Regions from separate parts of the Paenibacillus sp. URB8-2 genome, predicted to be linked through region 2. Evidence: predicted binding sites of a transcription regulator. Region 2 holds the regulator's gene; the other holds the start of a gene.
The links. The regulator CtsR, encoded in region 2, represses protease genes until heat stress. The targets are predictions, from matches to a motif close to ATGGTCAATAAAGGTCAAACA.
Positions count from the first base shown of each region.

Region 1: clpP (ATP-dependent Clp endopeptidase proteolytic subunit ClpP) is a predicted target of CtsR. The motif match lies at 8,275-8,295, and genes of this name have one in related genera.

Region 1 is NZ_AP023239.1:168,394-184,649, forward strand. Features, by position in the region: gene PUR_RS00840 (DUF438 domain-containing protein) at 1-188, shown strand, start outside; gene PUR_RS00845 (ROK family glucokinase) at 423-1,373, shown strand; gene rapZ (RNase adapter RapZ) at 1,418-2,317, shown strand; gene PUR_RS00855 (gluconeogenesis factor YvcK family protein) at 2,376-3,317, shown strand; gene whiA (DNA-binding protein WhiA) at 3,323-4,252, shown strand; gene PUR_RS00865 (HPr family phosphocarrier protein) at 4,350-4,619, shown strand; gene PUR_RS00870 (SIMPL domain-containing protein) at 4,771-5,526, shown strand; gene PUR_RS00875 (PdaC/SigV domain-containing protein) at 5,678-6,769, shown strand; gene PUR_RS00880 (GDSL-type esterase/lipase family protein) at 6,863-7,504, shown strand; gene clpP (ATP-dependent Clp endopeptidase proteolytic subunit ClpP) at 7,579-8,175, opposite strand; tRNA gene PUR_RS00890 (tRNA-Arg) at 8,365-8,439, opposite strand; gene PUR_RS00895 (sugar-binding transcriptional regulator) at 8,701-9,777, shown strand; gene gap (type I glyceraldehyde-3-phosphate dehydrogenase) at 9,869-10,879, shown strand; gene PUR_RS00905 (phosphoglycerate kinase) at 11,115-12,296, shown strand; gene tpiA (triose-phosphate isomerase) at 12,324-13,079, shown strand; gene gpmI (2,3-bisphosphoglycerate-independent phosphoglycerate mutase) at 13,079-14,623, shown strand; gene eno (phosphopyruvate hydratase) at 14,699-15,985, shown strand; gene secG (preprotein translocase subunit SecG) at 16,212-16,256, shown strand, end outside.
Region 2 is NZ_AP023239.1:5,049,260-5,065,515, reverse strand. Features, by position in the region: gene PUR_RS23545 (ABC transporter ATP-binding protein) at 1-63, shown strand, start outside; gene PUR_RS23540 (ABC transporter permease) at 60-1,292, shown strand; gene PUR_RS23535 (hypothetical protein) at 1,309-2,370, shown strand; gene PUR_RS23530 (molybdopterin-dependent oxidoreductase) at 2,526-3,794, opposite strand; gene PUR_RS23525 (MFS transporter) at 3,975-5,231, opposite strand; rRNA gene PUR_RS23520 (16S ribosomal RNA) at 5,695-7,251, shown strand; rRNA gene PUR_RS23515 (23S ribosomal RNA) at 7,497-10,429, shown strand; rRNA gene rrf (5S ribosomal RNA) at 10,578-10,694, shown strand; gene PUR_RS23505 (GNAT family N-acetyltransferase) at 10,929-12,101, shown strand; gene PUR_RS23500 (CtsR family transcriptional regulator) at 12,404-12,865, shown strand; gene PUR_RS23495 (protein-arginine kinase activator protein McsA) at 12,894-13,418, shown strand; gene PUR_RS23490 (protein-arginine kinase McsB) at 13,448-14,512, shown strand; gene clpC (ATP-dependent protease ATP-binding subunit ClpC) at 14,548-16,256, shown strand, end outside.

The sequences.
Region 1 (16,256 bases), 700 kb from region 2:
CAGAGGTTGGCGAAGTGCTGTCCCGAATGAATCGGGAAGTCAACGAAATGATCTATAAGGAAGAGCAGGTTCTTCTTCCGGCGGCGCTTGAGATACTAACGGAAAAGGAATGGCTTGGCATTGCCAAGGCAAGCGCCGAAATCGGCTACTGTATGTCGGTGCCGGAGGAGGAATGGGTGCCGGAGTGAACAGCAAATAATAATGAAGAGCGGGCACAGGCCCCGCTGCTCGGAGGGTAGGCTGGCCATCTGCCGCAAGGCGGGTGGTTTTTCTGCACTCTTTTTCCTTTTTATACAACTTTCGGACTTTGGCGGTCGCCTCCGACCCGGGTGTGCCGCCTTTCCTTGACCGCAGGGAACGCTTCTATTATAGTGGGTAACGTGGGATTTACTATTTTAGTTTAGAAGAAGGTGGCTTGTTACATGTCGGAAAATATCTACGTAGGCGTGGATTTGGGCGGAACCGCAATTAAGGTGGGCATTTGCAATGACGAAGGTCATTTGCTTCACACCTATGAAGGGCCTACTGGAACCCAGGACGGTGTCGATACCGTCATTGACAACATCGAAAAGTACGTGCGTCAAATTGTCGCTGATTCACCTTATGAATGGGATCAGCTTGTCGGTGTTGGAGCGGGAGTAGCCGGTTTCACGAACATTCGTGAAGGCATTATCATTCTTGCGCCTAACATAGGATTCAGAGACGTGCCGATTCGTTCCATTTTGGAAGATCGCTTGAACAAGCCCGTCAAAATAGACAATGATGCCAATGTGGCGGCGCTTGGCGAAGCTTGGAGCGGTGCCGGGCGGGGCATCGAGAACTGCGTATGCTATACGCTGGGGACCGGCGTCGGCGGCGGCATTATTATAAACGGTAAAATTTATCAAGGATTCTCCGGCCTTGCCGGCGAGCTCGGCCATATTTCCGTGGTTCCTGATCTGGAAGCGATTCAGTGCGGCTGCGGGAAGATGGGCTGTTTGGAAACCGTTTCCTCGGCGACAGGCATCATTCGTATGGCGACCGACGCGGTAGCGCGGGGCGACCGCACAACGCTTGCGGCGGAGGAAAAAATCGCCGCCAAGGAAGTATTCGATGCGGCCAAAGCCGGGGACGAAGTGGCGCTGCGTATCATAAACCGGGCCGCATTTTACCTCGGCAAGTCGATGGCGGCGGTCGCTGCCGTGCTGAATCCCGAGGTGTTCATCATCGGCGGCGGCGTATCCAAGGCCGGTGAAATCCTGTTTGAGGAAATTCGCCGAGTGTACGCGCAATTGGCGCCCGATCCGCTTCAAAAGGACGTAAAAATTATCCCCGCGCTCCTCGGAAACGATGCGGGTATTGTCGGAGCGGCCGGCCTTCTGCTGCGTTCTTAGGAAACTGAAATAATTCATACACTAATTCTAGGGAGGGAAGCTTAATGACCGAAGAGGAGAATATTCCGTCGGCTGCGGACACCCTGATCATTATTACCGGAATGTCGGGAGCGGGCAAGACCATCGCCGTGCAGAGCCTCGAAGATCTTGGATTTTTCTGCGTCGATAATCTTCCGCCCGTCCTGATCCCCAAATTCGCGGAGCTGATTGAGCAGTCCAAAGGGAAAATCGCGAAAGTGGCGCTCGTCATTGACCTGCGGGGCCGCGAGTTTTTCACCGCCCTGTCGGAATCGTTGCATTTGATCAAGGATCATTTTACGATCGGCTGCGAGATTCTGTTTCTGGACGCCACCGATTCCGTACTGGTGCAGCGCTACAAAGAAAGCCGGCGTCGTCATCCGCTTGCTCCGAAGGGCATGCCGCTCGACGGTATCCGGCTGGAGCGCAATATGCTGGAGGAGCTTAAGAATTCGGCCACGCAGGTTATTGATACGAGCAGTATGAAGCCTGCCCAGCTCAAGGAGAAGATTGTCTCCCGTTACTCCCATTTGGGGAAAAGCACGCTTTCCGTCAATATCACTTCTTTCGGCTTCAAATACGGCATTCCAATCGACGCGGATCTTGTGTTTGACGTCCGCTTTTTGCCTAATCCGCACTATGTGGACCACCTTCGGCCCCACACGGGACAAGACAGCGATGTATATGATTATGTAATGAAGTGGCCCGAGACGCAGGCATTTCTGACGAAGCTGCTCGATATGCTGCATTTTCTGATTCCCCAATACCGCAAGGAAGGCAAGGCCCAGATCATCATCGGCATCGGCTGCACCGGCGGAAAGCACCGCTCTGTGGCCATTTCCGAATATTTGGGTAAAATGCTGGGGGTAAGCGAGACGGAAACCGTATCGGTCAGCCACCGGGATGCCGAACGCGACAGGCATTAAGGAGAGAAGGGATCTAATCGTGGCTGAACAACCGGGACAGCGTCCGCGAATCGTCGTCATGGGCGGCGGCACCGGCCTGTCCGTTATGCTTCGCGGCTTGAAAGAAAAGCCGCTGGATATTACCGCAATCGTAACGGTGGCCGATGACGGCGGTAGCTCCGGCATCCTGCGCAGCGAGCTGCAAATGCCGCCGCCGGGCGATATCCGCAACGTATTGACGGCGATGGCCGATGTCGAGCCGCTGATGGCCGACATTATGAAGTACCGCTTCAGCAGCGGAGAGGGCCTTGCCGGGCACAGTCTCGGCAATCTGATTTTGGCCGCGCTTACCGATATATCCGGCGATTTCGTCACCGCCGTCCGGGAACTGAGCCGGGTCTTCGCCGTGAGGGGGCGGGTGCTGCCGGCCGCCGGCGAAGCGGTGGTGCTGAGTGCGGAGATGGAGGATGGCACGGTCGTAAAGGGAGAATCCAAGATTCCAGAAGCCGGGGGCAAAATCAAGCGGGTCTTTCTGGACCCGCCCGATGTCGAGCCGCTGCCGGAGGCGCTGGAGGCGATCCGGTCCGCCGATGCCATTCTGCTCGGTCCCGGCAGCCTGTACACCAGCATTTTGCCGAATCTGCTTGTGCCGAAGCTGGCGGAGGCGGTTGTAGCCTCTAACGCGGTCAAGATGTTCATCTGCAACGTGATGACCCAACCGGGGGAAACGGATAACTATACGGTAAGCGACCATTTGCAGGCCGTGTACGATCATATCGGAATGCATTTGTTCGATTATGTCATCGTTAATAATGGCGAGATTCCGCCCGAAGTGCAGCGCAAATACGCTGAACAAGGGGCGCGTCCAGTCGGACTGGACACGAAAGCCATAGATGATCAGCGCTATAAGCTTATTGCCGACAAACTGGTTTTATTCCGCACCTATTTGCGGCATGATACGGATAAGCTGAGCCATCATATTTATCAACTGGTTCAGGATTGGATAACACGAAAGAGGTGAGAACCTTGTCTTTTGCGGCGCTAACCAAAAAAGAACTGACGATGGTCGAGAGCGGCCCCTGCTGCGAGAAAGCGGAGATGTCCGCGCTGATCCGGATGAACGGATCGGTGCAGCTTTCAAGCAAAAGGATCGTCCTCGACATCTCAACAGAGAATGCCGCGATTGCAAGGCGGATTTATTCCTTGCTTAAGAAATATTACCAGGTTCATACCGAGCTTCTCGTGCGTAAAAAAATGCGTTTGAAGAAAAATAACGTCTATATCGTCCGAATCCCCGCCCGTGTGGAGGAAATTCTGAACGACCTCAGAATCGTCTCGGAGGGCTTCATGTTTACGGACGGCATTGACGACAGCATTGTCCACAAGAACTGCTGCAAACGCGCGTACCTGCGCGGCGCTTTTATGGCGGGAGGCTCGGTGAACAATCCCGAAGGTTCGTCATACCATCTGGAGATCGCCTCCATGTATGAGGAGCACTGCAAGGCGCTGGTTGAGCTGGCGGGGGAGTTTCATCTTAACGCCCGCTGCATCGAGCGCAAGAAGGGATTCATCCTCTACATCAAGGAAGGCGAGAAGATCATCGAGTTCCTGAACCTGATCGGCGCCCATCAGGCCTTGTTCAAATTCGAGGATGTGCGCATTATGCGCGACATGCGAAACTCCGTCAATCGGATTGTGAACTGCGAGACCGCCAATCTCAACAAGACGATCAGCGCGGCGGTGCGCCAGATTGAGAACATCAAGTTTCTGGAGAAGGAAATGGGACTCGAGAATCTGCCCGACAAGCTGCGTGAAGTGGCGGAGGTCCGGCTGGCCCATCCCGATATCAATCTGAAGGAAGTCGGTGAAATGCTGAAAGGAAGCGTCAGCAAATCCGGCGTCAACCATCGACTGCGCAAGATCGACGAGTTGGCGGAGAAGCTTCGAGGCGAATGATTATTTTCTTCTAGTGTCGTTTAGGTTATAATGATATAATATGATAAAATTTACTGTGAAATTTTTGGGCACATCTTAATTAGGGGGTAAGCGTTTCATGACAAAGCACCCGGTAGTCGTCCGGTTGAAGACGGGGCTCCATGCTCGGCCGGCAGCATTGTTCGTGCAGGAAGCCAACAAGTTCTCATCTGAGATTTTCGTCGAAAAAGACGATAAAAAAGTTAACGCCAAAAGCATTATGGGGATTATGAGCCTTGCGATCAGCTCCGGCACGGAGATTTATATCAGCGCGGAAGGCGCGGATGCCGATCAGGCCGTAACCGCGTTGACGAGCCTTGTCAGCAAGGAAGAGCTGGAGAATCAATAACAGTATCCGCAGCACAGCCCTATTTATGGTATGACCAAAAAGCCCTTTGAGGGCTTTTTTTATTTTTGTCCCCGTGCAACATTTGCCAGGCCTTCTCGTCTAGTAGGTACAATCGTTAGTCACGCAAATCCAATAAAGGAGGATGGCAAAAATGAAGGGATGGATCAAGTCGGTCCTGACAGTATTCGTTGCAGGAAGCTTAATGGTGGGAGGAGTTGCGCTCAGCGGTGGATTAAAGCAGCCGGAGAAGGCTTACGCCGAAGAGGCGCAGAAGAATATCGTCAGTGTCGTGGGCAAAGGAGAACTGTCGATGAAGCCGGATATCGTCTATCTGTCGATCGGAGTCGATACTTCGGCGAAAACCGCCCAGGAAGCCCAGAAGTCCAATGGGGCAAAAATTCAAAAATTGACAGCGCTGCTCAAGAATACATGGGGTATTAGTGATAAAGATATTCAAACCAGCGAGTTCTTCGTACAGCCGAACTATACGTACAACGATAAGGAAGGCCAGCAAGTGAAAGGCTATAACGCGCATCATGTTTTGCAGGTTGCATACCGCGATCTGACCAAGGTGGGCTCGCTGCTCGATGCGGCTTCCGAGGCGGGCGCCAACAATATCGGCAATGCCCGTTTTGCGGTGGAAGACACTTCGGCCTTCGAGGCGCAGGTGATTGAGAAGGCGATGGCCAACGCCGACGTGAAAGCGGCCGCGATTGCCAAAGCCGCCAAGAGAACGCTTGGACAGGTGCTGACCGTCAGCCAGAACGATGGGGGCGCGGGCCCGATATTATATGAACAGAACGCCAAAATGATGTACGGCGCCGCCGATAGCGCCGCCAGTACCGCAGTCCAGCCGGGAGAAGTGAAGATTACGACTCAGCTTAGCGTCATGTATCAATTAAACTAGCAGGGCGGAGTATCCAATAGACAGACATAGAGAGGCTTTTGTCGCATGCTTGGGGGCGGAAAGGCCTCTTTGCTGTCGCGCTGCCATCTATATAATGGAAAGTGTGGGCAACGAAATCACATAAATGGGAGCGGAAAAGGAGAATTATACCATGAACAAGACGAACAAGCTTGTACGCACATGGGGAGCTGGAATGATTGCGGCCGGGCTGCTGCTGGGTGGGACGGTGTTTCCTGCAGCAACGGGTGAAGCGGCGCCGGTTAAGGCTAAGGCTGATTATTCTCGGGTTGCCTTGAAGTTCAATGGAACCCTTACTTCGCAGCAGGGCATTTTCCGGGAGGGAAAGATATGGATCCCTGTAACTTTTCTTAAAAATACACTGGGTTTGCCGATCACCTATGACAAGGCGGAGAATAGCTATACCCTCGGACAGGGAATCCGCCAGGCCAAGCTGATGGTTTCCGAATATGGAATCTCTCTTGCGGTTAACGGCTACTTTATCAACGAGTATGAGGGCCGCAACTTTAAAAACCGTCTTTACGTTCCATTTGGTCTGCTCAGTGATTATTTGGGCTACCTTGGAGACTTTAGCGCTTCCTCCGGCAGATTGAATGTAATGCACCGGCCGCTGAACAAACTGACGGTAACGACGGAGACGTATACCAAGGAGGCCGATGGAGCAACGATCCAACTGGATTACCCGCAGATTTCGGGACTTGCGGAAGCCTCTGCGCAGAAGAGCATTAACGATACTCTAAAACAAGCTGCTATGAGCTTTGCCGCCGGTGCCGACACGGCGATAGCTGAAAAAAGCGAACAGGACCGTCCGTATGAATTCGACTCGAAATACGTGGTAACCTACAACCAGGACGGCGTCCTGAGCCTGGTCATGAGCCAGTACGGCTACACCGGAGGCGCTCACGGAATGACATTGCGCCAAGCCTTCACTTTCTCGCTTAAGGACGGCAAGCGTCTGCTTCTGGGCGACTTGTTTGGAGCCAATCCGAACTACAAAAAGCTTTTGAACGAGAAGGTCGGCAGGCTGTTAAAGGCAGACGAAGGCTATTTTGGCGGTTTTAACGGCCTGAATACCGAGAAATACTTTTATCTTAAAGACGGCCGGGTAGTACTCTTCTTTCAATTATATGAATATACCCCGTATGCCGAAGGCTTTCCGGAGTTCACTTTCGCCTTTAAAGAACTGCTGCCGGACGGAAGCAGTCCGTTCGCCGGTTTAAAATAGTTTTTTGACACTGGATATTCTCCCGTTACGAGTACGGCTTGCCGTTCATATGCTGAATGGTGACCGAGCCATATAGCGGGGAGGGAGAATGTCATGGTATACAACTATACGGCGATCGGCGATTCGCTGACGACCGGCTTCGGAGCGATGCCGGGCAACGGCTTTGTTCCTGTGTACCGGCGGATGTCTGAGATTTCGCTCCGTACTTTTGTCGCCTATACGAACCTTGGAATCAACGGCTTGACTACAGCCGAACTGGAGAAGCTTGTTAGTTATAACCCGCAGTTTCGCCAATCACTTCGAGAGGCGGATCTTATCACGATTTCGATCGGGGGCAATGATCTGATCCATGCCGCCAAGGCCGGGGGACAGTCTAATTCGCCGTCTTCTGTTTATCAAAATGCCCTGAAAGAATCCCGGAGGCATTTTGCCGGCATCATGGGACAGATTCACCATGCGAAGGCGGGAGCCGGCAAGCCTTATATTATCCGGATTGTCGGATTATACAATCCGTATCCCCGGGTGGCAGAGGCCTCGGGCTGGGTCCGGCAGTTCAACCGCCTAATGGCGCAGTACAATAGCAAGGTATGCGGCTTTGCGGATATTTACGGAGCGTTTGCCGGATACGAGCGGGAATTGCTTTCCATCGACCATCTTCACCCTAATGGAAAAGGATACCGCGTCATTGCGGATCGGCTGCAGTCGATCGGATATGGAAGCCTGAGCCCAAATTGAAGACGTAAAAACCCCCTTTGCCCGTGATCATGGACAAAGGGGGTTTGCGTTTTTATGAAAGTTTAACGGGAGTGTTATGCGCCGATTGATGCCGGTTTTTCGATGACTTTATCGACAAGGCCGTATTCGGCCGCATCCGCTGCACTCATGAAATAGTCGCGATCCGTGTCCTTCTCGATGCGCTCAAGCGGTTGGCCGGTACGTTCCGCCAAAATCTTGTTCAGCTTGTCGCGCATTTTCAGAATGCGGCGGGCGCGAATTTCAATATCCGTAGCTTGTCCTTGGGCTCCTCCCAGCGGTTGGTGAATCATAATCTCGCTGTTCGGCAGCGCGTAGCGTTTGCCCTTCGCTCCGGCGTTGAGCAGGAATGCGCCCATGGAAGCGGCGAGACCGACGCAGATGGTGGATACGTCTGGCTTGATGAACTGCATCGTATCGAAAATCGCCATGCCAGCGGTGATCGATCCGCCTGGACTGTTAATGTACAAGGAAATATCTTTCTCCGGGTCCTCGGCGGCCAGGAAGAGCATTTGTGCGATGATGGAATTGGCTACCACGTCATTAACCTCAGTTCCAAGGAAAATGATGCGGTCCTTCAGCAGGCGGGAATAGATATCATACGCCCGCTCGCCGCGGCTGCTTTGTTCTACGACCATAGGAATGTAACTCACGTGGAAAACCTCCTTGAATTAGATCTTCAAAAATGGATTTCGTACAGCTTCATTTTTTACTGTTACCGTATTACCCACATGATAAACAAATTCAAACAAAAAGTCAAAGAAAGTCAAACTCATCATAAAAAAAAGCGCCATCGCATGGCGCTTGGGTTAAACATTCAAGGTTTGGTTAAAGAAATAATGTGGCGCGCCCGCCAAGAATCGAACTTGGATCTCAGGCTTCGGAGGCCTACGTCATATCCATTGGACCACGGGCGCAACAGAAATTATTATAATATAAAATTCGGAGCATTGCAACTCCCGATTCATTTTATAGGTCAACAGCACCGATTCTCCGCGAAAACAATGCGAATGTCCATGCATAAGAAGAAAAGAGGTTGTGAATTCTAGTTTCGGAGCCCTTGCGCTCAGGGCAATATTTGGGTAGAATAATTGGTGGGACTTAAAAAGTTAACCCGGGACGTTTTAAGACCATAGAGAAGGGGAAGAAGTGAAAGACGAAGTTGCAGGAGTGAAAGCATGCGTAACTTATTGGAAATCCAAAAGCAGCTTCTGCCTGACCTCATGGAAACCCTCAAAAGACGGTATACGATTCTTCATCAGATCCTGTTGTCGGATATTATCGGCCGCAGAACGCTCGCCGCTTCGCTTGATATGACTGAGCGGGTGCTTCGTGCGGAAACGGACCTTCTGAAGTCGCAGGGGCTCATCGAGATCGAGAGTGTTGGCATGCGGATCAGCGATGCCGGACGGAAACTGCTTGACTTGCTCGAGCCTGTGGCCAAAAGCTTGTTTGGCCTTGATGATCTGGAAGAGAAAATTCGTTCGACTTACGGTTTGAAGAAGGTTGTCGTGGTGCCGGGCGATTGTGAAGCTTCGCCCTTTACCAAGAGAGAGCTTGGGAGAGCCGGAGCCAGAGCGCTGCTGAGCGTGCTGCGCACCGACGACACGATTGCTGTCACAGGCGGCTCGACGCTGTCCGAATTGGCGGAGCAGATGACCGCTCCAATGTCCTTGTCTTACCGGGACGCTTTGATCGTTCCAGCAAGAGGCGGACTAGGAGAAAGCGTTGAATTTCAGGCGAATACCATCGCTTCGACGATGGCCAAGCGGATAGGAGCGCATTACCGGCTGCTGCATGTGCCCGACTTGCTCAGCGAGGATGCCTATCAGTCGCTGGCTCACGAACCGAACATTTCGGAAATTGTACAGATTATCCGCCGTTCGAGAATTATTGTGCATGGAATCGGAGATGCTGTGGAAATGACCCGCCGCCGAAGACTGGACGACGAGACCGTCAGCAAGATCAAGAGCGCGGGCGCCGTTGCCGAATCCTTCGGTCACTACTTTAACGAGCAGGGCAAGGTGGTCCATTCCATGTTGACCATGGGACTCCGCCTTGAGGATATCATTCGGACGGAGATCGTCATCGGCATAGCCGGAGGCAAGCGGAAAGCCAAAGCCATTCACGCCGTGCTGCGGTTCGGCCAAGAGAACATACTCGTCATAGATGAAGCCGCAGCGGCCGAAATCGTCAGGGAAATTGACGAATATAACGCCGCATCCGAGCAGATTCCGCATTACGGCGAGCATTAGCATTTATTATGCTTTATACTTAAACCTGTTGTCTTGATAAGCCTAAGGCTTGTCTTGAATAAATAAAACGAAATTTAGGAGGAACTATTCAATGACTGTAAAAGTAGGTATTAACGGATTTGGACGTATTGGCCGCCTCGCATTCCGCCGGATTCAAGACGTGGAAGGTATCGAAGTGGTAGCAATCAATGACCTGACTGATGCCAAGATGCTGGCGCACTTGTTGAAATATGATACAACTCAAGGCAAATTCCAAGGCGAAGTTGAAGTTCATGACGGATTCTTCAAAGTGAACGGCCAAGAAGTTAAGGTTCTGGCTAACCGCAACCCTGAAGAACTGCCTTGGGGCGACCTGGGCGTAGATATCGTTCTGGAGTGCACAGGCTTCTTCACTTCCAAAGAAAAAGCTGAGCTTCACCTGAAAGGCGGAGCGAAAAAAGTCGTTATCTCCGCACCTGCTACAGGCGAAATGAAGACTGTTGTATACAACGTTAACCACGACGTTCTTGACGGTTCCGAAACCGTTATTTCCGGCGCATCCTGCACAACGAACTGCCTGGCTCCTATGGCCAAAGTTCTGAACGATAAGTTCGGTGTTGTTGAAGGCCTGATGACTACAATCCATGCTTACACCGGCGACCAAAACACGCTGGACGCTCCGCATAGCAAAGGCGACTTCAGACGCGCCCGCGCAGCTGCCGAGAACATTATCCCTAACACCACTGGTGCTGCAAAAGCAATCGGCCTGGTTATTCCTGCGCTGAAAGGCAAACTCGACGGTGCTGCTCAACGCGTACCGGTACCTACAGGTTCCCTGACAGAGCTGGTTACTGTTCTGGAAAAGAACGTAACGGTAGACGAAATTAATGCGGCAATGAAAGAAGCTTCCGATCCGGAAACTTACGGCTACACGGAAGACGAAATCGTATCCTCCGACATCAAAGGCCTGACTTTCGGTTCCCTGTTCGACGCTACGCAAACTAAAGTTCTGTCCGTTGGCGACAAGCAGCTCGTTAAGACTGTAGCTTGGTACGACAACGAAATGTCCTACACTGCTCAGCTCGTTCGTACGCTGGAACACTTCGCAAAACTGACTAAATAATTTAAAGATTTTAAATAGCATCATCCATAGAGCGGAAACAGCAGTTTATTGTTTCCGCTCTTTTCCGAAATACAAGACAATCGCAGCATATTTCGCCTAATCGTATGTTATAGTTCTTTCGGAAAAACGGATGCCGTCCTTTAGAAGGTCGCAGCCGTTTCTTCTTGATGCAAACTCTATGCGGTGCCCCTGTATTCCAAGAGTGGAACAATTCCGGGTGTGGAGGTTAAAAGTCATGAGCAAAAAAAGTGTCCGTGATGTAGAAGTAACAGGTAAACGCGTATTTGTCCGCGTGGATTTCAACGTGCCGCTGGAAGATGGCAAAATCACCGACGACACGCGTATCCGCGAGACGCTGCCGACGATCAAATATTTGATCGAAAATGGAGCTAAAATCATTCTGGCGAGCCATATGGGCCGTCCTAAAGGCCAATTCGTCGATTCCATGCGTCTGACTCCGGCTGCCGAGCGTCTGTCCGTGCTTCTGGGCAAACCGGTTGCCAAAGCTGACGAAGCGGTTGGCGAAGCGGTAAAAGCGAAAATCGCCGAATTGAATGAGGGCGACGTTCTCGTGCTTGAGAATGTCCGTTTCTACCCGGGTGAAGAGAAGAACGATCCGGAGCTTGCGAAGCAGTTCTCCGAACTGGCCGATCTGTTCGTTAACGACGCATTCGGCGCGGCGCACCGTGCGCATGCTTCGACCGAAGGTATCGCCCATTATCTGCCGGCCGTATCTGGACTTCTGATGGAGAAGGAATTGAACGTACTGGGCAAAGCCTTGTCCAATCCGGAGCGTCCTTTCACCGCGATTATCGGCGGTTCGAAGGTTAAAGACAAGATCGACGTTATCGACAACCTGCTGACGCTGGCAGACAACGTGCTGATCGGCGGCGGGCTGTCTTATACTTTCACCAAAGCTCAAGGACACGAAGTCGGAAAATCCTTGCTCGATGAAGAAAAAATCGATACCGCACTTGGCTTTATTGAAAAAGCAAAGAAGCTCGGCAAGAACTTTCTGCTGCCGGTTGACGCTGTTGTGGCCGACAAATTTGGTGCCGACGCAAACACGAAGACCGTAGACATTTCTGAAATTCCTGCAGACTGGATGGGTCTGGATATCGGTCCGAAGACCGCCGCAATGTATGCAGATGTAATCAAGAACTCCAAGCTGGTCGTTTGGAACGGACCGATGGGCGTATTTGAAATCGATATTTTCGCAGAAGGCACGAAAGCAGTTGCTGAAGCCTGCGCGAAAACCGAAGGCTACACCGTTATCGGCGGCGGCGACTCCGCAGCTGCGGCTGAGAAGTTCAAGCTGGCCGATCAAATGGACCATATCTCCACCGGAGGCGGCGCATCGCTTGAATTCATGGAAGGCAAGGCTCTTCCTGGTGTAGTGGCGCTGAACGACAAGTAAGACGTATAAAGGGAGGCAAGCTTTGCTATGAGTAGAACACCAATCATTGCTGGCAACTGGAAGATGTTCAAGACGGTTCCGGAAGCCGAAAGCTTTTTCGCCGAGGTTAAAGGCCAGGCGGAAGTAGAAGGCGTAGAAACGGTAATCTGCGCTCCATTCACCAATTTGCCAGCTCTGACGAAAGCGGCTCAAGGCACGAGCATCAAGATCGGCGCCCAGAATCTGCATTTCGAGGATAATGGTGCTTACACGGGTGAAATCAGCGGCGTTATGCTGAAGGATCTCGGCGTAGACTATGTCATTCTCGGCCACTCCGAGCGCCGCGCTTACTTCGGTGAAACGGACGAAATCGTGAACAAGAAGATGCATGCGGCATTCCGCCACGGCATTACTCCAATCGTATGCGTAGGCGAGAAGCTCGAAGAGCGTGAAGCCGACCAAACGAAGGAAGTCTGCAAAGTACAAACCGAAGGCGCGTTCCAAGGTCTTAGTGCGGAGCAGGCAGCCCAAACCGTTATCGCCTATGAGCCAATCTGGGCTATCGGTACCGGCAAATCCTCCACTTCGGCGGATGCCAATGAGGTTATTGCTTACATCCGCAGCCTGATCAAGGATCTTTATGATGAAGCAACCGCCGAAGTTATCCGTATCCAGTACGGCGGCAGCGTGAAGCCGGAGAACGTTACCGAATATATGGGCCAAAGCGACATTGACGGCGCTCTCGTCGGCGGTGCAAGTCTGCAGCCTGCTTCCTTCATCCAGTTGGTTGAGGGGGCGAAGTAATGTCTGCACCTAGACCGGTAGCACTGATTATTATGGACGGTTTCGGTCTGCGTAACACGGCGGAAGGCAACGCCGTCGCACAGGCCAACAAGCCTAACTACGACCGCTACCTGAAGCAATACCCTAACACGACGCTTACCGCCTGCGGCGAAGCCGTAGGACTTCCGGAAGGTCAAATGGGCAACTCCGAAGTGGGACACCTTAACATCGGCGCAGGCCGGATTGTATACCAGGATCTGACCCGCATCGATAAGTCCATTCGCGACGGAGAGTTTTTTGAGAATGAAACGCTGGTGGAAGCGGTAAAACACGCCAAATCGACCGGCAAAAAGCTGCATCTGTACGCGCTGGTATCCGACGGAGGGGTACACAGCCATATCAATCACTTGTTCGCCATGCTTGAGCTTGCCAAGAAGGAAGAGTTGAACGACGTGTTCATCCACGCCTTCATGGACGGTCGCGACGTCCCGCCGGACAGCGGCCAGAAGTTCGTTCAATCACTTATTGCGAAGATTGAAGAAGTAGGGGTAGGCAAAATCGCTACGGTATCCGGACGTTACTTCGCAATGGACCGCGACAAACGCTGGGATCGGGTAGAAAAGGCTTACCGCGCCATGGTTTACGGCGAAGGACCGAAATTTACGGACGCATTGCAGGCGATCACAGCTTCGTACCAGAATTCCGTGTATGATGAGTTCGTTGAGCCTTGCGTGATCGTGGACGAAGAAGGCAAACCGGTAACGACTGTGGAAAGCGGCGATTCCGTCGTATTCCTGAACTTCCGTCCGGACCGTGCCATTCAGCTGTCCCAAGTATTTACGAACGCGGATTTCCGCGGCTTTGATCGGGGCCTATTGTTCCCGCAAAATCTTCATTTCGTCTGCTTGACCACGTTCAGCGAAACCGTTCAGGGATATGTCGCCTACAAACCGAAGAATCTGGACAACACACTTGGCGAAGTGCTGGTTCAGAACAACAAGAAGCAGCTGCGCATTGCGGAGACCGAGAAGTATCCGCACGTAACGTTCTTCTTCAGCGGCGGACGCGACGTCGAACTGCCGGGAGAGACCCGTGTTTTGATCAACTCCCCGAAGGTGGCAACGTACGACCTGCAGCCGGAAATGAGCGCCTACGAGGTCGCTGCCGCTTGTGTGGCTGAGATTGAAGCAGACAAACATGATGCCATTATCCTGAACTTCGCCAATCCCGACATGGTTGGGCACTCCGGCATGCTGGAGCCGACGATTAAGGCGGTTGAAGTGACGGACGAATGTGTAGGCAAAGTAGTCGAGGCCGTTCGTGCCAAAGGCGGCGTGACGATCATTATTGCCGACCACGGCAATGCTGATATGGTATTCGACGAAGAAGGCCGTCCGTTTACGGCGCATACGACCAACCCGGTTCCGTTTATCGTGACGGATGAGAATGTGGTTCTTCGCGATCACGGCATTCTCGCGGATGTGGCGCCGACGATTCTGGACCTGATGGGCCTTCCGCAGCCTGCGGAAATGACCGGACAATCCATGATTGCCAGCCGCAAGTAATACGGACAAGACTTTACGATGTACTGCAAGGCTTTATCAAGACTAAATCTTTGTTAAAAAGGAGATTGAATTGACATGACCATTATTTCCGACGTTTATGCACGCGAGGTACTTGACTCCCGCGGCAATCCTACTGTTGAGGTTGACGTTTACCTGGAATCCGGCGCAAAAGGCCGCGCTATCGTTCCTTCCGGCGCTTCCACTGGCGCTCACGAAGCCGTTGAGCTTCGCGACGACGACAAATCCCGTTACCTGGGCAAAGGCGTTCTGAACGCAGTGAAGAACGTTAACGAAATCATCGCTCCTGAAGTTATCGGCATGGACGCTCTGAACCAACTGGGCATCGACAAAGCCATGATCGCTCTGGACGGAACTCACAACAAAGGCAAACTGGGCGCTAACGCCATCCTGGCTGTTTCCATGGCAGTAGCCCGCGCTGCAGCCGCAGCTCTGGACGTGCCTCTGTACACATACCTCGGCGGATTCAACGCTAAGCAGCTTCCGGTTCCGATGATGAACATCGTTAACGGCGGCGCTCATGCCGACAACAACGTTGACGTGCAAGAGTTTATGGTTCTCCCAGTAGGCGCTCCTACTTTCAAAGAAGCTCTGCGTACAGGCGCGGAAATCTTCCACAACCTGAAAACCGTACTGAAAGGCAAAGGCCTGAACACTGCGGTTGGCGACGAAGGCGGCTTCGCTCCTAACTTCACTTCCAACGAAGACGCACTGTCCTCCATCATGGAAGCCATCGAAAAAGCCGGCTACAAACCGGGCGTTGACGTATTCTTGGGCATGGACGTTGCTTCCACTGAGTTCTTCAAAGATGGTAAATACCATCTGGAAGGCGAAGGTAAATCCTTCACTCCTGCGGAATTCGTTGACCTGCTCTCTTCCTGGGTTGACAAATACCCAATCATCACAATCGAAGACGGCTGCTCCGAAGATGACTGGGAAGGTTGGAAACTGCTCACCGAGAAACTGGGCAACAAAATCCAACTGGTTGGCGACGACCTGTTCGTAACCAACACCGAGCGTCTGGGCAAAGGTATCGAAGAAGGCATCGGCAACTCCATCCTGATCAAAGTTAACCAAATTGGTACGCTGACTGAAACATTCGACGCGATCGAATTGGCAAAACGTGCAGGCTACACTGCTGTTATTTCCCACCGTTCCGGTGAGTCCGAAGACAGCACCATCGCCGACATCGCCGTTGCTACCAACGCTGGCCAAATCAAAACAGGCGCACCTTCCCGTACTGACCGTATCGCCAAGTACAACCAATTGCTTCGCATCGAAGACGAACTGGGCGAACTGGCTCAATACAACGGCCTGAAATCCTTCTACAACCTGAAAAGATAATAAGGTTCACTCGAACCTTATGAACGGTTAGGATATAGAGACTGCTTCCCGGTCATTTAATGATCGAGGGGCAGTCTTTTTTCAATAGTGTGCGGCCTGCAACGTGTCTCAGCAATCAATTAAGTTGTATTACTACAGGCTGTATGGTAAAATAAAAACGCTGTTTATGAAACGTGAGTAGTAAATTCACATAGATAGTGATGCTTAGACGTAGGGGGTGGAATGAATGGATATTTTTCTGAAAGTGCTGCTTCTGATTTTTTCTATCGGA
Region 2 (16,256 bases):
GTTCGGAAGCATACTGAGCATCAAGCCGGAAGGGGCGGCGCACAGGAGGTAAGCAACGGATGAATCTTTTTTCATTGTCGCTGCGGAATATCCGCCATCGGCTTTTTCTCTCTTTTCTTACCGTCTGCGCGATCGGGGCTACCGTCGCTTTTATCGTCCTGTTCTCGCTTTTCCGGGACAGCGTCGAACAGGGGGCGGAAAAGGGATACGGTCCATTCGACCTTGTCGTTGGCGCACAAGGCAGCGAAACGCAGCTAGTGCTGAACACGTTCTATCATATTGGCGCGCCTACCGGGAACATTCCGGCGAACGTGCTGGAGCAGGCGCAGCGCGATTCGGGCGTGGACAAGGCGTATGCTATGACGACAGGGGATAATTACAATGGATTTCCGGTAGTCGGCATCGATCCGGAGTATTTTCTGACAAGGTACGGCGACCGAAAGATGAAAGAAGGGGCGCTGTATTCCAAGACGGGAGAAGCGGTTGTCGGATCGCATGTTGCTCAAACTCTCGGTTTGCATGTGGGTGATACGTTCACGGGCGCCCATGGACTTGTGGAAGAAGAGGGACATCATTCCGGCGAAGAGGGTGCCGAGAATCATGCCGGTGAAGGAGATGCGGAAGAGCATTCGCATGAAAGCTTTTCATATACGGTTGCCGGTATTCTACCCACGCTGAACACACCGGATGACAGAGCGGTATTCACCACCGTCGATTATGCCTGGGCGGTTCATGAGCTTCAAGGGGAGGACCGGGAGATTACGGCTGTTCTGGTGAAGCCGTCAACCCTGCTTGGCGCGCATAATCTGAAGCAGACGCTTGATGGAAGCGGCGGAGTCCAGGCAGCCTACACAAGCAAAGCGGTGTCGGATGTAGTTGATGCGGTGGACCAAGGTTCCCGTCTTGTCAGCTTATTGGCCGGACTGTGTGTACTCCTCGCCGCGATCACGATTCTATTGTCCTTGATCGCCGCCGCCGGAGAGCGGACCAAAGATGCCGGTCTGCTGCGGCTGCTGGGCAAGCCGAAGAGCTACGTATGGATGACACTTATTAGTGAAGGCCTGATTCTGACGCTAACCGGGCTCGCCGCGGGCTTCCTTGCGGGACACTTGGCCGCACTGATCTTTAAAGAGATGCTCTATGCCCAAGCGGGTGTTAGACTAAACCCTTATCTATGGAACGCCGATCACGGCTGGATTGCCGCGGGAACGATTGCGATCGGGCTGCTCGCCTCGCTGATTCCCGCTTTCCGAATGTACCGGCTTCAGCCGCTCGCTTTGTTTAAATCTTAGGAGGTAAGCTACGCTTATGAAGACAAGACAAAAGTTTCTGACCGCCGCGGCTGTGTGCTTCACCCTACTGCTGTCCGCATGCGGCAAGGATGGGCAAGAGACATCGGCGTCTTCGTTTTCGTCGGTTCAGAACACCTCTGTGTCCGCTGAACAAGATAATTACCAGGTGAATGAGGAAAGGAAGGCAGCGGGAGATTCCGCTGCTGCCGGGAATTCCGCTTCGCCGGAGGTTTCACCGGATGCAGCACCATCCCCAGGTTCCGCCACCGCCGCTATCGGCTCTGCCGCACCATCTCCGGGCTCTACTGCTGCCGCTCCCGGCTCTCCGGCACCATACCCGGCGTCATCTGCCTCGGCTTCGCCCGATGTGAAGCAAACGCCGGTGAACAAGACAGAGGCAGAGGCATCAGATTCGGCGTCAAAGAATCAATCGGCCGAAGGAAAGCCTTCCTCCGGAGGGCAGAAGGCAATTGCCAGCTCCAAGCCTGCAGCTCTTCCCACCCCAAGCGCTGCCTCCAAGCCGTCCGGTTCCAACCGGAAAGCGTCTCCCGCCGCTGCCCCTTCCCCTACCCGGGAGCCGGCTTCGCCTTCGCCGTCCGCTTATGCGGATAACAGCAGTAGGAAGGAAGCGTCTGCCGCCGCTGCTCAGCGCAATGCCGGAGGAGAGACGGCGGCTAAGAGTTCAAATGACGGGAACAGGGCAGGCGCGGAAACGATCGGTTGGTCGGAATTTTTTGACGGGGGCGACCAGACCCGGCCGTCGGAGCGTTTCTGGGACCTCAGCGAGAGCAAAAGTAAAGTGATCATCAAAGGCTTTATGGGCGAAGTGCTTTCTTTTGAAAAGCACTGGTTTCTGCTGATCCCTCAGCCTGGAGCCGAATGTCCTTTTGACAACGGGGATGAAACGTACTGGAACAAGATCATGATTGTATTTGTGCCGGACGATATCAAGCTGAGACATAAAACGGGTCCGCTGCAGGTGACCGGACGGCTTGAGGTGGGGATTAAAATCGACGAGTCGGGATACAAAACCATGTTCCGGCTGTACGATGCTTCCTTTGAGGAGATTAAGGAGTAGCATTGGTTCTAAATAGAGGCTTGTCCGGGGAGAGAGATCTTTCTTGCGGACAAGCCTTTTTTGAAATATAAGACTTTATAAGCTTCGCGCCTATCGTTTGGTCTTATATTTTTACGAGAAACGTACCTGCAGACGCCGTCAGGCGTTTCTTCTTGTTATATTTTCTCTTTCCCCGGCAGCCATGCATCGATACCGTAGCCCCGCTGTTCCCAGTAGCCGACATGGTCGCCTTCGATCAGTTCAATGCGATTGAGCCATTTCACCGATTTGTAAGCGTACATTTGCGGAACGACAAGCCGAACGGGACCGCCCAGTTCATTGGAAATCGGCTTGCCATCGTGCATAACGGCAACAAGCACATCGTCCATCCGCGCTTGCTCCAGGGTTAGCGAATCGGTGTAAACACCGTCTCCGGAATAAAATTTGACGCTAGTGGCTGTACTCTGCACACCGGCCATCTCCATCAGCTTGGCAAGCGGGATGCCTTCCCATGTATTTTTATAGACCGACCAGCCTGTGATGCAGTGGAAATCGCTCACCTGCACCTCCCGCTGGAGCTTGACGAATTGCTCCCAGTTCCAGTTTAGCTTGTTGTCGACCAGACCGTCGACTTTAAAAGACCAGTTGGAGTTGTCAAAGGAGGGGATGTCCGTTACCGTATAGACGCGGAAATGCCCTTCGGCGCCTCCGCCGATGGGCGGAGAAGACTGCGGCAGCGGAACGGGATCGGGCAAGAGCCGGTTGGCATTAGCCACCGCAGACTCTCCAGTCGAAGGCAGCTGCAGCGACCGGCCCATCCAGCGGACAAAAGTAGGTCCGAGCGTGACCGCCAGCCCTGCGCCGACGGCGACTTTTAGAAATCCGCGCCGCGTGTAAATAGGCTGGGGATGCTGGAGCCCTTTTTCCACTCTATTAGAAACTGCTGCGTCGTTGGTTTCTGGTTCCGGCACAATCGACCGCTTTTCCGGTTCTTTAAGCCAGCGGGTGCGGGTAATCGAATGGTAAATGATGATCGGCAAACCGATCCAGGTGAAGAGATCATGCGCCAGCAGCGCGGCATTGGCCGCCCGCGGGCCGAAGACTTTGAACAGCCAAAGTATGATTCCCGATACGATCCAGCCGAGCAGCAGCATAAGAACCGTGATGACATTGGCTTTTTGCGAAGTCTTTCCCTTTAGCCGTTTCCAATGCTTGGCTGCCAGCAGCAGGTAATAGGCAACCGGAACGAGTAGGGCCAACCCGGCAAGAATATGCCCCCATTTCAGCCAGACTCTTCCTTCCCCAAGCCATTCCCTCCAAAATGCGCCTAACAGCATCAAACCGCTAATAGCCAAGAACAGCACAAGCCAAGCGTTCCATGCGTGAATGAAGACGAGCTTTTTTCCATAACCTTTCCGGATGCGCGCAAGCGCCTTGTTTGCCATTGTATCTCCCCCTTTCTGAAAGACCGGTCGATAATTCAAGTTTTAATTAATTGTAACGCAAAAAGCGAGTGTTGAATAATACGCTATTGAAATGCAGCAAGCCGACAGCAAAAAGACTCACCGTCCTCTTCTAAGGGAGGTAGATGAGCCTTTACCGAAAAAGCAATACACCCTCAAACGTTACTCTGCCGCCCATTCCTCCAGCTTGCCGTCTCCCGGAAGAAGCAGGGCAAGAAGTCCGAGAAGCGGCAGAAAGCCGCAGGCGATGAAGACGCGCGTGATGCCGATTGCATCAATTAAATGGCCAATGAACAGCGAGCCGATCCCGCCGAGTCCGAAAGCCAGTCCGGTAATAAGACCGGAGACGGTGCCGATATTGCCCGGATACAGCATTTGCGCATAAATAACCGTGACCGAGAAGCTGGATAAAAGAACGAATCCGCCGATCAGCAGCAACACACCTGCCCAAAACTGGCTTGCGAACGGAAGCGCGAGCGCGAACGGCACGGTTCCGACCATGGAAAGAAGGATCAGATTCCGCCGTCCGAAACGGTCGGCAAGCGGACCTCCGAAGAGCGTGCCGACGGCGCCTGCAGCCAAGTACATGAAAATATAGTTCTGGGCATTGTCCAGCACCAAACCGTATTTCTCCATTAAATAGAACGTATAGTAACTGCCGATGGCTTGACCGTACCACGAACGCACAAATACGATTATGACCAGGATGAAGGTCGCCTTCAAAATACTTTTATTCCTGGCCGGGTCTATTGCGCGGGAGACGGTTTTTTTGCGGAACGTATAGCCGGCATCCAGCATCTCCCGGTACCACCGGGCCACGTAGGTCTGCACTAAGACGCCGGCGGCGGCGATAATCGTAAAGCCCAGTGCGCCAATTTGTCCAAACGGGATGAAGACCCATTTCGTCAGCAGCGGACCCAGAGATTGCCCCGCATTGCCTCCGACCTGGAAAATAGATTGAGACAACCCCTTTTTCAGTCCTGCAGCCATATGCGCAACACGCATACCTTCGGGATGGAAAGCGGCGGAGCCGAAGCCGATCAGAATAACGGAGAGGAGCACCAGCACATAATTATTGGCATAACCCAGCAGCAGAACACCCATTAAGGTGCTGCCCATCCCGAGCGGAAGAAGGATTGGACGCGGATGGCGGTCCGCGGCGTAGCCGATGACCGGTTGTATAACCGAAGAAGTGACGTTGAGCGCGAACGATATCCATCCGACCTGGGCGTACGAAAGCATCATATTGCTCTTGAGGATCGGAAAAATCGCCGGAATCACCGCCTGAATGGAATCATTGAACAAATGGACGAAGCTGACGGCAAGGAGTATCCGGTAGATTGTGACCTGCTGAAGGCTTCGTTGCTCTCCGGCCGCCAATTTTGACGGCGCTATTGTAGATGTGGACTGATTTCTCATAACAGCTCCTTTCCATATTAAACCGGTCAATCGATATGGATTAAGATAACTCTTTTTGCTGCTTTACCGCAATGAACATTCTAGGAAAATGAGAGATTGACGGATTAACACCACTGCAAGAAAGAGAAGCGATTTGTTTTTTTAAAAAAAGGGTTGCACGTTTGCCGCAGGCATGATATATTATTTCTTGTCGCTCGCGAGGTTGTGATGAAGTTGAAAATCACGATTGAAAAAAAGAGTTGACGAACGGAAATGAATATGTTATTCTATAATTCCTGTGCATGAGACGAAGTATTCAAATGCAGGGTACAAGTTCTTTGAAAACTGAACAAATGGAACACGTTAATTTTAAGATTCATATCAATGAATCGTCAGTTTCAAAATGAGCGAATCGCTCTATCGATAAACTTTTCGGATGGTTATTTTCTCGGAGTGATCTGGGTGGTGACCTCACGAAAAAACCTTATTGGAGAGTTTGATCCTGGCTCAGGACGAACGCTGGCGGCGTGCCTAATACATGCAAGTCGAGCGGAGTCCTTTTGAGAGCTTGCTCTCAAAAGGACTTAGCGGCGGACGGGTGAGTAACACGTAGGCAACCTGCCCCTTGGACTGGGATAACTACCGGAAACGGTAGCTAATACCGGATAAGACCTTCTGGTGCATACCGGAAGGCGGAAAGGCGGAGCAATCTGCTACCAGGGGATGGGCCTGCGGCGCATTAGCTAGTTGGTGGGGTAACGGCTCACCAAGGCGACGATGCGTAGCCGACCTGAGAGGGTGAACGGCCACACTGGGACTGAGACACGGCCCAGACTCCTACGGGAGGCAGCAGTAGGGAATCTTCCGCAATGGGCGAAAGCCTGACGGAGCAACGCCGCGTGAGTGATGAAGGTTTTCGGATCGTAAAGCTCTGTTGCCAGGGAAGAACGTCTTGTAGAGTAACTGCTACAAGAGTGACGGTACCTGAGAAGAAAGCCCCGGCTAACTACGTGCCAGCAGCCGCGGTAATACGTAGGGGGCAAGCGTTGTCCGGAATTATTGGGCGTAAAGCGCGCGCAGGCGGCTGTTTAAGTCTGGTGTTTAAACCATGGGCTCAACCTGTGGTCGCACTGGAAACTGGGCAGCTTGAGTGCAGAAGAGGAAAGTGGAATTCCACGTGTAGCGGTGAAATGCGTAGAGATGTGGAGGAACACCAGTGGCGAAGGCGACTTTCTGGGCTGTAACTGACGCTGAGGCGCGAAAGCGTGGGGAGCAAACAGGATTAGATACCCTGGTAGTCCACGCCGTAAACGATGAGTGCTAGGTGTTAGGGGTTTCGATACCCTTGGTGCCGAAGTTAACACAGTAAGCACTCCGCCTGGGGAGTACGGTCGCAAGACTGAAACTCAAAGGAATTGACGGGGACCCGCACAAGCAGTGGAGTATGTGGTTTAATTCGAAGCAACGCGAAGAACCTTACCAGGTCTTGACATCCCTCTGAATCGTCTAGAGATAGGCGCGGCCTTCGGGACAGAGGAGACAGGTGGTGCATGGTTGTCGTCAGCTCGTGTCGTGAGATGTTGGGTTAAGTCCCGCAACGAGCGCAACCCTTGACTTTAGTTGCCAGCAGGTGAAGCTGGGCACTCTAGAGTGACTGCCGGTGACAAACCGGAGGAAGGTGGGGATGACGTCAAATCATCATGCCCCTTATGACCTGGGCTACACACGTACTACAATGGCCGGTACAACGGGAAGCGAAACCGCGAGGTGGAGCCAATCTTATAAAGCCGGTCTCAGTTCGGATTGCAGGCTGCAACTCGCCTGCATGAAGTCGGAATTGCTAGTAATCGCGGATCAGCATGCCGCGGTGAATACGTTCCCGGGTCTTGTACACACCGCCCGTCACACCACGAGAGTTTACAACACCCGAAGTCGGTGGGGTAACCCGCAAGGGAGCCAGCCGCCGAAGGTGGGGTAGATGATTGGGGTGAAGTCGTAACAAGGTAGCCGTATCGGAAGGTGCGGCTGGATCACCTCCTTTCTATGGAGAATCGTTTCCCGAGCGGAAACATTCAAATCGGAAGCTAAGCTTCCAAAACTCAGGTTTAGGCCTGTTGCTCACTCGTTGCTCAGTTTTGAGAGCTCAAACTCTCAATCTTGATCCTTGAAAACTGGATACCGAAACGAAAATTGCGTTTTAGAACATCTTTTAGCTGAACTTGTGTCAAGCGATTGATCAAGTGAAGTGAATAGTGGTTCATGATTTTCCCTAACGGGAAAACATGTGGTTAAGCTACTAAGAGCACACGGAGGATGCCTAGGCGCCAGGAGCCGATGAAGGACGTGGCGAACTACGAAAATGCCTCGGGGAGCTGTAAGCAAGCGTTGATCCGGGGGTGTCCGAATGGGGAAACCCGGCTGTGGTAATGCACAGTCACTCCTACCTGAATTCATAGGGTAGGTGGAGGCAGACCAGGGGAACTGAAACATCTAAGTACCCTGAGGAAGAGAAAACAAGAGTGATTCCGTCAGTAGCGGCGAGCGAACGCGGAACAGCCTAAACCAGGGAGCTTGCTCCCTGGGGTTGTGGGACGTCTCACATGGAGTTACAAAGGAACAAGATAGGTGAAGAGGTCTGGAAAGGCCCGCGATAGAGGTAAAAGCCCTGTAGCCCAAATTTGGTTCCCTCCGAGACGGATCCCGAGTAGTGCGGGGCACGTGAAACCCCGTATGAATCCGGCAGGACCATCTGCCAAGGCTAAATACTCCCTGGCGACCGATAGTGAAACAGTACCGTGAGGGAAAGGTGAAAAGCACCCCGGAAGGGGAGTGAAATAGTACCTGAAACCGTGTGCTTACAAGAAGTCAGAGCCCGTTATAGGGGTGATGGCGTGCCTTTTGTAGAATGAACCGGCGAGTTACGTTTAACGTGCAAGGTTAAGGCGAGAAGCCGGAGCCGCAGCGAAAGCGAGTCTGAATAGGGCGACTTAAGTACGTGGGCGTAGACCCGAAACCGTGTGATCTACCCCTGTCCAGGGTGAAGGTGCGGTAACACGCACTGGAGGCCCGAACCCACGCACGTTGAAAAGTGCGGGGATGAGGTGGGGGTAGCGGAGAAATTCCAATCGAACTCGGAGATAGCTGGTTCTCCCCGAAATAGCTTTAGGGCTAGCCTCGGTGATTAACAGTACTGGAGGTAGAGCACTGATTGGGTGCGGGGCCCGCAAGGGTTACCAAGCTCAGTCAAACTCCGAATGCCAGCTACTGATGCACCGGGAGTCAGACAGTGAGTGCTAAGATCCATTGTCAAAAGGGAAACAGCCCAGACCATCAGCTAAGGTCCCCAAGTGTGTGTTAAGTGGGAAAGGATGTGGAGTTGCACAGACAACCAGGATGTTGGCTTAGAAGCAGCCACCATTGAAAGAGTGCGTAATAGCTCACTGGTCGAGTGACTCTGCGCCGAAAATGTAACGGGGCTAAACACACCACCGAAGCTATGGCTTGATGCGTATGCATCAGGGGTAGGGGAGCGTTGTATGTGGGTTGAAGGTTGACTGTAAGGACAGCTGGACAGCATACAAGTGAGAATGCCGGTATGAGTAACGAAAAGATCAGTGAGAATCTGATCCGCCGAAAGCCCAAGGTTTCCTGAGGAAGGCTCGTCCGCTCAGGGTAAGTCGGGACCTAAGGCGAGGCCGACAGGCGTAGTCGAAGGACAACAGGTTGATATTCCTGTACCACCGTAATCCGCTATGAGCGATGGGGGGACGCAGGAGGGTAGTGACGCGGACTGATGGATGTCCGTCCAAGCAGCGAGGCTGGTGTATAGGCAAATCCGTACACCATTAAGGCTGGGCTGTGATGGGGAGCGAAAATTACAGTAGCGAAGGTCATGATCTCACACTGCCAAGAAAAGCCTCTAGCCAGGAGAAGGTGCCCGTACCGCAAACCGACACAGGTAGGCGAGAAGAGAATTCTAAGGCGCGCGGAAGAACTCTCGTTAAGGAACTCGGCAAAATGACCCCGTAACTTCGGGAGAAGGGGTGCCTCGGTAGGGTGAATAGCCCGAGGGGGCCGCAGTGAAAAGGCCCAAGCGACTGTTTAGCAAAAACACAGGTCTGTGCGAAGCCGCAAGGCGAAGTATACGGGCTGACGCCTGCCCGGTGCTGGAAGGTTAAGGGGAGCGGTTAGGGGTTAAACCCGAAGCTGTGAACCGAAGCCCCAGTAAACGGCGGCCGTAACTATAACGGTCCTAAGGTAGCGAAATTCCTTGTCAGGTAAATTCTGACCCGCACGAATGGCGTAACGACTTGGGCGCTGTCTCAACGAGAGATCCGGTGAAATTTTAATACCTGTGAAGATGCAGGTTACCCGCGACAAGACGGAAAGACCCCATGGAGCTTTACTGCAGCTTGATATTGAACTTGGGTACGATCTGTACAGGATAGGTGGGAGCCTTAGAAGCCGGAGCGCCAGCTTCGGTGGAGGCGCCGTTGGGATACCACCCTGATCGTATCTAGGTTCTAACCTGGCACCCTAAACGGGTGCGGGGACCGTGTCAGGCGGGCAGTTTGACTGGGGCGGTCGCCTCCTAAAGCGTAACGGAGGCGTCCCAAGGTTCCCTCAGAATGGTTGGAAATCATTCGAAGAGTGCAAAGGCAGAAGGGAGCTTGACTGCGAGACCAACAAGTCGAGCAGGGACGAAAGTCGGGCTTAGTGATCCGGTGGTACCGCATGGAAGGGCCATCGCTCAACGGATAAAAGCTACCCTGGGGATAACAGGCTTATCTCCCCCAAGAGTCCACATCGACGGGGAGGTTTGGCACCTCGATGTCGGCTCATCGCATCCTGGGGCTGAAGTAGGTCCCAAGGGTTGGGCTGTTCGCCCATTAAAGCGGTACGCGAGCTGGGTTCAGAACGTCGTGAGACAGTTCGGTCCCTATCTGTCGTGGGCGTAGGAAATTTGAGAGGAGCTGTCCTTAGTACGAGAGGACCGGGATGGACGTACCGCTGGTGCACCAGTTGTTCCGCCAGGAGCATGGCTGGGTAGCTACGTACGGACGGGATAAGCGCTGAAAGCATCTAAGCGTGAAGCCCCCCTCAAGATGAGATTTCCCAATTAGTAAGACCCCTTGAAGACGACGAGGTAGATAGGTTGGAGGTGGAAGTGCAGCAATGCATGGAGCTGACCAATACTAATCGGTCGAGGGCTTATCCAAATTAAACGCAAGATTCGTTTCGGTTCCAGTTTTCAGGGAGCAAGGATTCTGTTGAGTGCAGCTCTAGCAGTTGCGGTAAACAGAAGTTGCTATCAGCATTTGGCGATGCTGAAAACCTGATGTATGCATTTGTTCAAGCAAATGCCCGTTTGGTGGCGATGGCGGAGGGGTTCCACGCGTACCCATCCCGAACACGACCGTTAAGCCCTCCAGCGCCGATGGTACTTGGACCGAAGGGTCCTGGGAGAGTAGGACGCCGCCAAGCACATGAACCACTGCTGAATTTCAGCAGTGGTTTTTTGTATTCTTAACTGTAGTAGTCAGGTGAATTATGTATCTGATCAGAAGAAGGTTGTTTCCATTTCATCTTTGATGATAAAGGAACAACCTTTTTTCATTGCTGAAAAAAATGTCCAATATCCTACGCTGCATTTCCGATTTGACAAAGGCCTCGGCGTCTGACAAACTCATGATAACCTATTTATATTGAGGTGAATGTATGGAAATCCGTCAGCTTCGCTCTGATGAGTTTGACACAAGTCTGAGTCTTTCCGAGTATGCTTTTCAATATAAGCTTTCGCCAGAAGACCGGGAGAAGGCAAAAGAGAGATTTAAGCCCGAGCGTGTTTGGGGCATTTTTGATGATAACGGTCTAGGCGCGAAATTTACGCTGTTGCCGTTTCAATCCTACATACAAGGCCGTCCTCTGCTTATGGGAGGCATCGCCGGAGTGGCGACATGGCCGGAAAATCGCAGACAAGGTCTGGTGGCCAAGCTTTTGGCCCATGCGCTTATGAAGATGAATGAAGCCGGTCAGACGCTGTCCTGTCTGCATCCGTTCAATGTCCCTTTTTACCGCAAATTCGGGTGGGAAGTGTACTGTGAGTATAAGAAGTATACGATTCCTGCCGCTAAATTTCCGGCGAAGGTTCAAGTGGAAGGACGAGTCAAGCGTGATGAGGGAGATATTGATATTCTGGATGCCCTGTACCGGAAGTTTGCTTCCAACTATAACGGAACACTCGTAAGGGACAAGGACTGGTGGGAGAAATCCGTGCTGGACGATGACGGGCATATTGCCGTCTTTTATTCGCAAGAAGGAGAGCCGGAGGGCTATGCGCTTTATAAAATCCAGAACCGGGAACTGATAATCGACGAATTCGTATATGCAAATGGGCGCACCCGCAGCGGATTGTGGAACTATTTTGCCAATCATGATTCGATGATAACTCAAGCGCATCTAAAAATGGTGCCTGCGGATGACAATCTACCGTTCCTGCTACCCGATCCTCGGATCACGCAGGAAAATCATCCTTATTTTATGGCCCGTATTGTGAACGTTAAGGAATTTGTCGAACAATTGTCATTTTGCGCCACCGGCCGCTCAGGAGGAATAACCCTTTCTATCGCGGACAGTCTTGCGTCCTGGAATGATGGACTTTGGAACCTCAGCGCAGATGGTTACGGTAAGCCGTCGATTCACGCACTCCAGAGTGACCCCGGAGAGGAAGCGGCCGCCTGCGGCATCGGAACGCTGACCGCCATGCTGCTTGGATATAAAAGACCGATGGAAATGTATCAAGCCGGGCTGCTTACGGGTAATATATTGGCAGTGACATGGTTGGAAGAACGGATTCCGCGCGCTCAAACGGCATTGTTTGATTTTTTCTGATCAAAGACTTGGCTTTCCGTGAGAATATGCTATAATAAGGTATAAGTCAAAGAAAGTCAAAGTCAACAGAGCATGCAGCAGGTGATTACTTAATCGTTCCCGTTTATTCTTTTTCAAGTATGCGGTGTACAGTTTGGGCCACACTAGTAAAGCTTGAACGGAATCTTAATCCAGGCTTGCCAGCCGGTTTTATACGGGATTCGGCTCTTTGCACTTTGGTTAAAGTTCCTTTAAAGGTTTAGGCCAGAAATGGAACGGTGCCATCGGCTGCATCTGCAAGCTCGTAATCTGGAGGATGAGTGATGCGCAATATCTCTGATATCATTGAACAATATCTGAAGAATATTTTGCATGAAAGTCCCGAAGGCACAGTAGAAATTCAACGCAACGATCTGGCAGACCACTTCTCCTGTGTACCCTCCCAGATCAATTATGTAATCAGCACCCGCTTTACACTTGAAAAGGGCTATTTGGTGGAGAGCAAACGCGGCGGTGGCGGATATATCCGCATTCAGCGTATTGAGCTTCCGCAGCACTCTGCGCTGCATACGCACCTTAACCAAACTATCGGCTCGGGCATCGACCAGAGCACGGCTGAGGGACTCATTTATCAGCTTGAAGAAGCCGGCTTTATGACCAGACGCGAAGCCTGCCTTATGCGCGCCGCCATTTCGCGTGAATGCATTGCGGTCAAGCTTCCCCATCGGGACGAGATTCGTTCCAAGATGATGAAGGCGATGCTGATCTCATTGCTTAGCAAATAAATCGGTGTGAGAAAGAGGGTTTCGTAAAATGGTTTGCCAAGAGTGCGGTGTAAGACCGGCTACGCTTCATTTCACTAAGATTGTGAATGGAGAGAAGACGGAATTTCATATTTGCGAGAGCTGTGCAAGGGAAAAAGGAGAATTGATTCCCGGTACGTCCGGCGGTTTCTCCATTCACAGCCTGCTTTCCGGCTTACTGGATCTGGAGGCTGCTGGCAAAGGGAAATCCGCCGCTGCTTCGACGGTTCAAGACGTTCGCTGCGAGGAATGCGGCATGACCTACGGGCAGTTCAGCAAGCTCGGGCGCTTCGGATGCAGTTCCTGTTACAAATATTTTGACAAGGGCCTCGACCCGCTCTTCAAAAGAGTGCACGGCAGCACGAGCCATGTCGGCAAGATTCCTAAACGTGCCGGAGCGCGAATTCAGTTTAGGCGGCAAATCGATGAACTGAAGGAGCAGCTGCAGCAAGCCATCGTGCAGGAGGAGTTCGAAAGAGCAGCCGAGATCAGGGATCAGATCCGCAAACTTGAAAAAGAAATTGCACAAGAGTAAAGTCTTAAGATATATAGGGGGAATGCCCGATGCCAAATCTCCGGTTTACCGAACAAGCGCTCAGCGAATGGATGCGCAGCGGTGGCAGCCACTCCGAGATTGTAATCAGCAGCCGTGTGCGCATCGCCCGCAATATACAGCATCACCCTTTTCCTCTTCTGGCAACGAAGAGCCAGGCCGAGGAAGTCTTGGATGTTCTGACTCCGGTAATTGATCAGGACCAGGAAACGGGATACGGCTCATTTCAGCTGCTTAAGCTTGACGAGCTGGAGGAGCTGGATAAGAAGGTGTTGGTTGAAAAGCATCTGATTAGTCCCAACCTTGCCAATGACTCCCGCGGCGGAGCGGTGCTGCTGAATGAAGACGAGTCGGTCAGCATCATGATAAATGAAGAAGACCATCTTCGTATTCAATGTTTGTTTCCCGGATTTCAGGTTCGCGAGGCCTGGGAACGGGCTACCGCCATCGATGATATTTTCGAATCGTCGATTGATTACGCTTTTGATGACAGAAGAGGCTATTTGACCAGCTGCCCGACCAATGTCGGCACAGGTCTTCGCGCTTCGGTTATGATGCATCTTCCGGCGCTTGTCATGACCAAGCAGATCAACCGTATTCTCTCGGCCGTCAATCAGGTGGGGCTTACGGTGAGAGGCATTTACGGGGAAGGCAGCGAAGCCGCCGGGAATATTTTTCAGATTTCCAACCAGATTACACTGGGGCAGACCGAAGCGGAAATTATCGACAACTTGCACAGTGTGGCTATCCAGATTATCGAGCATGAACGCAATGCGCGCCAGCGGCTGCTGACGGATTCCGCGCTCCGGATCACTGACCGTATCATGCGGTCGTACGGCATTTTGTCTTATGCGGCCGTAATGGATCTAAAAGAAGCTTCCCAGCGTCTGTCGGATGTACGGCTCGGCTTGGATTTGGGAATTCTGAAAGCTCCATCCATCTCGGTGCTCAATGAGCTGAACGTCAAGACGCAGCCTGGATTTCTGCAGAACATCTTTGGCGATAAGCTGAGCTCAACCGAATGCGATATGTACCGGGCGAAGCTGCTCCGGGAAACGTTGGGGACCACACATTAATTATAAATATTTATTATTTATGGAGGTGCAGACTTATGATGTTTGGCAGATTTACGGAACGCGCGCAAAAAGTGCTTGCGCTGGCACAGGAAGAAGCCGTTCGGCTGGGACACAATAATATCGGCACAGAACATATTTTGCTAGGACTTATCCGCGAGGGCGACGGCATCGCCGCCAAAGCATTGATCGCTCTTGGCCTCGGCCTGGAAAAAATTCAGGATGAGGTTGAAACGCTGATCGGCAGAGGGCAAGAGCAGCCGACGAACATCGCGTACACTCCACGCGCCAAAAAGGTTATCGAGCTGTCGATGGATGAAGCCCGCAAGCTGGGTCACACTTACGTTGGCACGGAGCACATCCTGCTCGGACTCATTCGCGAGGGAGAAGGCGTAGCGGCACGCGTCCTGAACAACCTTGGAATCAGCCTGAATAAGGCTCGCCAGCAAGTTCTGCAGCTGCTCGGCAGCAGCGAGTCCGCTTCGAGCCACAGCGGCGGCCCGTCCAATGTCAGCACACCGACGCTAGACGGATTGGCCCGCGACCTGACGGCTTATGCCAAAGACGGTCATCTGGACCCGGTTATCGGGCGCAGCAAAGAGATCGAACGCGTCATTCAGGTGCTGAGCCGCCGGACGAAGAATAATCCGGTGCTGATCGGCGAGCCAGGGGTAGGTAAAACGGCGATCGCCGAAGGCCTGGCGCAAAAGATTATCAATAACGAGATTCCCGAAACACTGCGCGACAAGCGTGTAATGACGCTGGATATGGGCTCAGTCGTTGCCGGCACCAAATATCGCGGTGAGTTCGAAGATCGTCTCAAAAAGATCATGGACGAAATTCGCCAGGCGGGCAACATTGTGCTCTTCATCGACGAATTGCATACGCTGATCGGTGCAGGCGGAGCTGAGGGCGCGATTGACGCCTCCAACATCCTGAAACCCGCGCTGGCCCGCGGCGAGCTGCAATGCATCGGCGCGACAACGCTGGACGAGTACCGTAAGTACATCGAGAAGGATGCGGCTCTGGAACGTCGTTTCCAACCAATCACGGTAGATCAGCCTACTCCGGATGAAGCCGTTCAAATCCTTTACGGCCTGCGTGACCGCTATGAAGCCCATCACCGTGTGAAAATTACGGATGAGGCAATCGTTCAGGCGGTGAAACTGTCCGACCGCTATATCACCGACCGTTTCCTGCCGGACAAAGCGATCGACCTTATTGATGAGGCGGGCTCCAAAGTAAGACTGAACTCTTACACGATTCCGCCGAATTTGAAAGAACTGGAAACGCGGCTGGACGATATCCGCAAGGAAAAAGACGCCGCTGTTCAAAGTCAGGAGTTCGAGAAAGCGGCTGCCCTTCGTGATACGGAGCAAAAAATCCGTGAAGAGCTCGATACAACGAAGAATCAATGGAAAGAGAAACAAGGCCGTACCGATTCCGAGGTTACGCCTGAGGATATCGCCCAAGTGGTGGCAAGCTGGACCGGCATTCCGGTCAGCAAGCTGAAAGAGGAAGAAACGGAACGCCTGCTTAATATGGAAGCTCTGCTGCATGATCGGGTAATCGGCCAAGATGAAGCCGTCAAAGCGGTCAGTCGGGCCATCCGCCGGGCACGCGCCGGTCTGAAAGATCCGAAGCGTCCGATGGGCTCCTTCATTTTTCTCGGCCCTACCGGGGTTGGTAAGACGGAGCTGGCACGCGCGCTCGCCGAGGCGATGTTCGGCGACGAGAACGCCGTTAT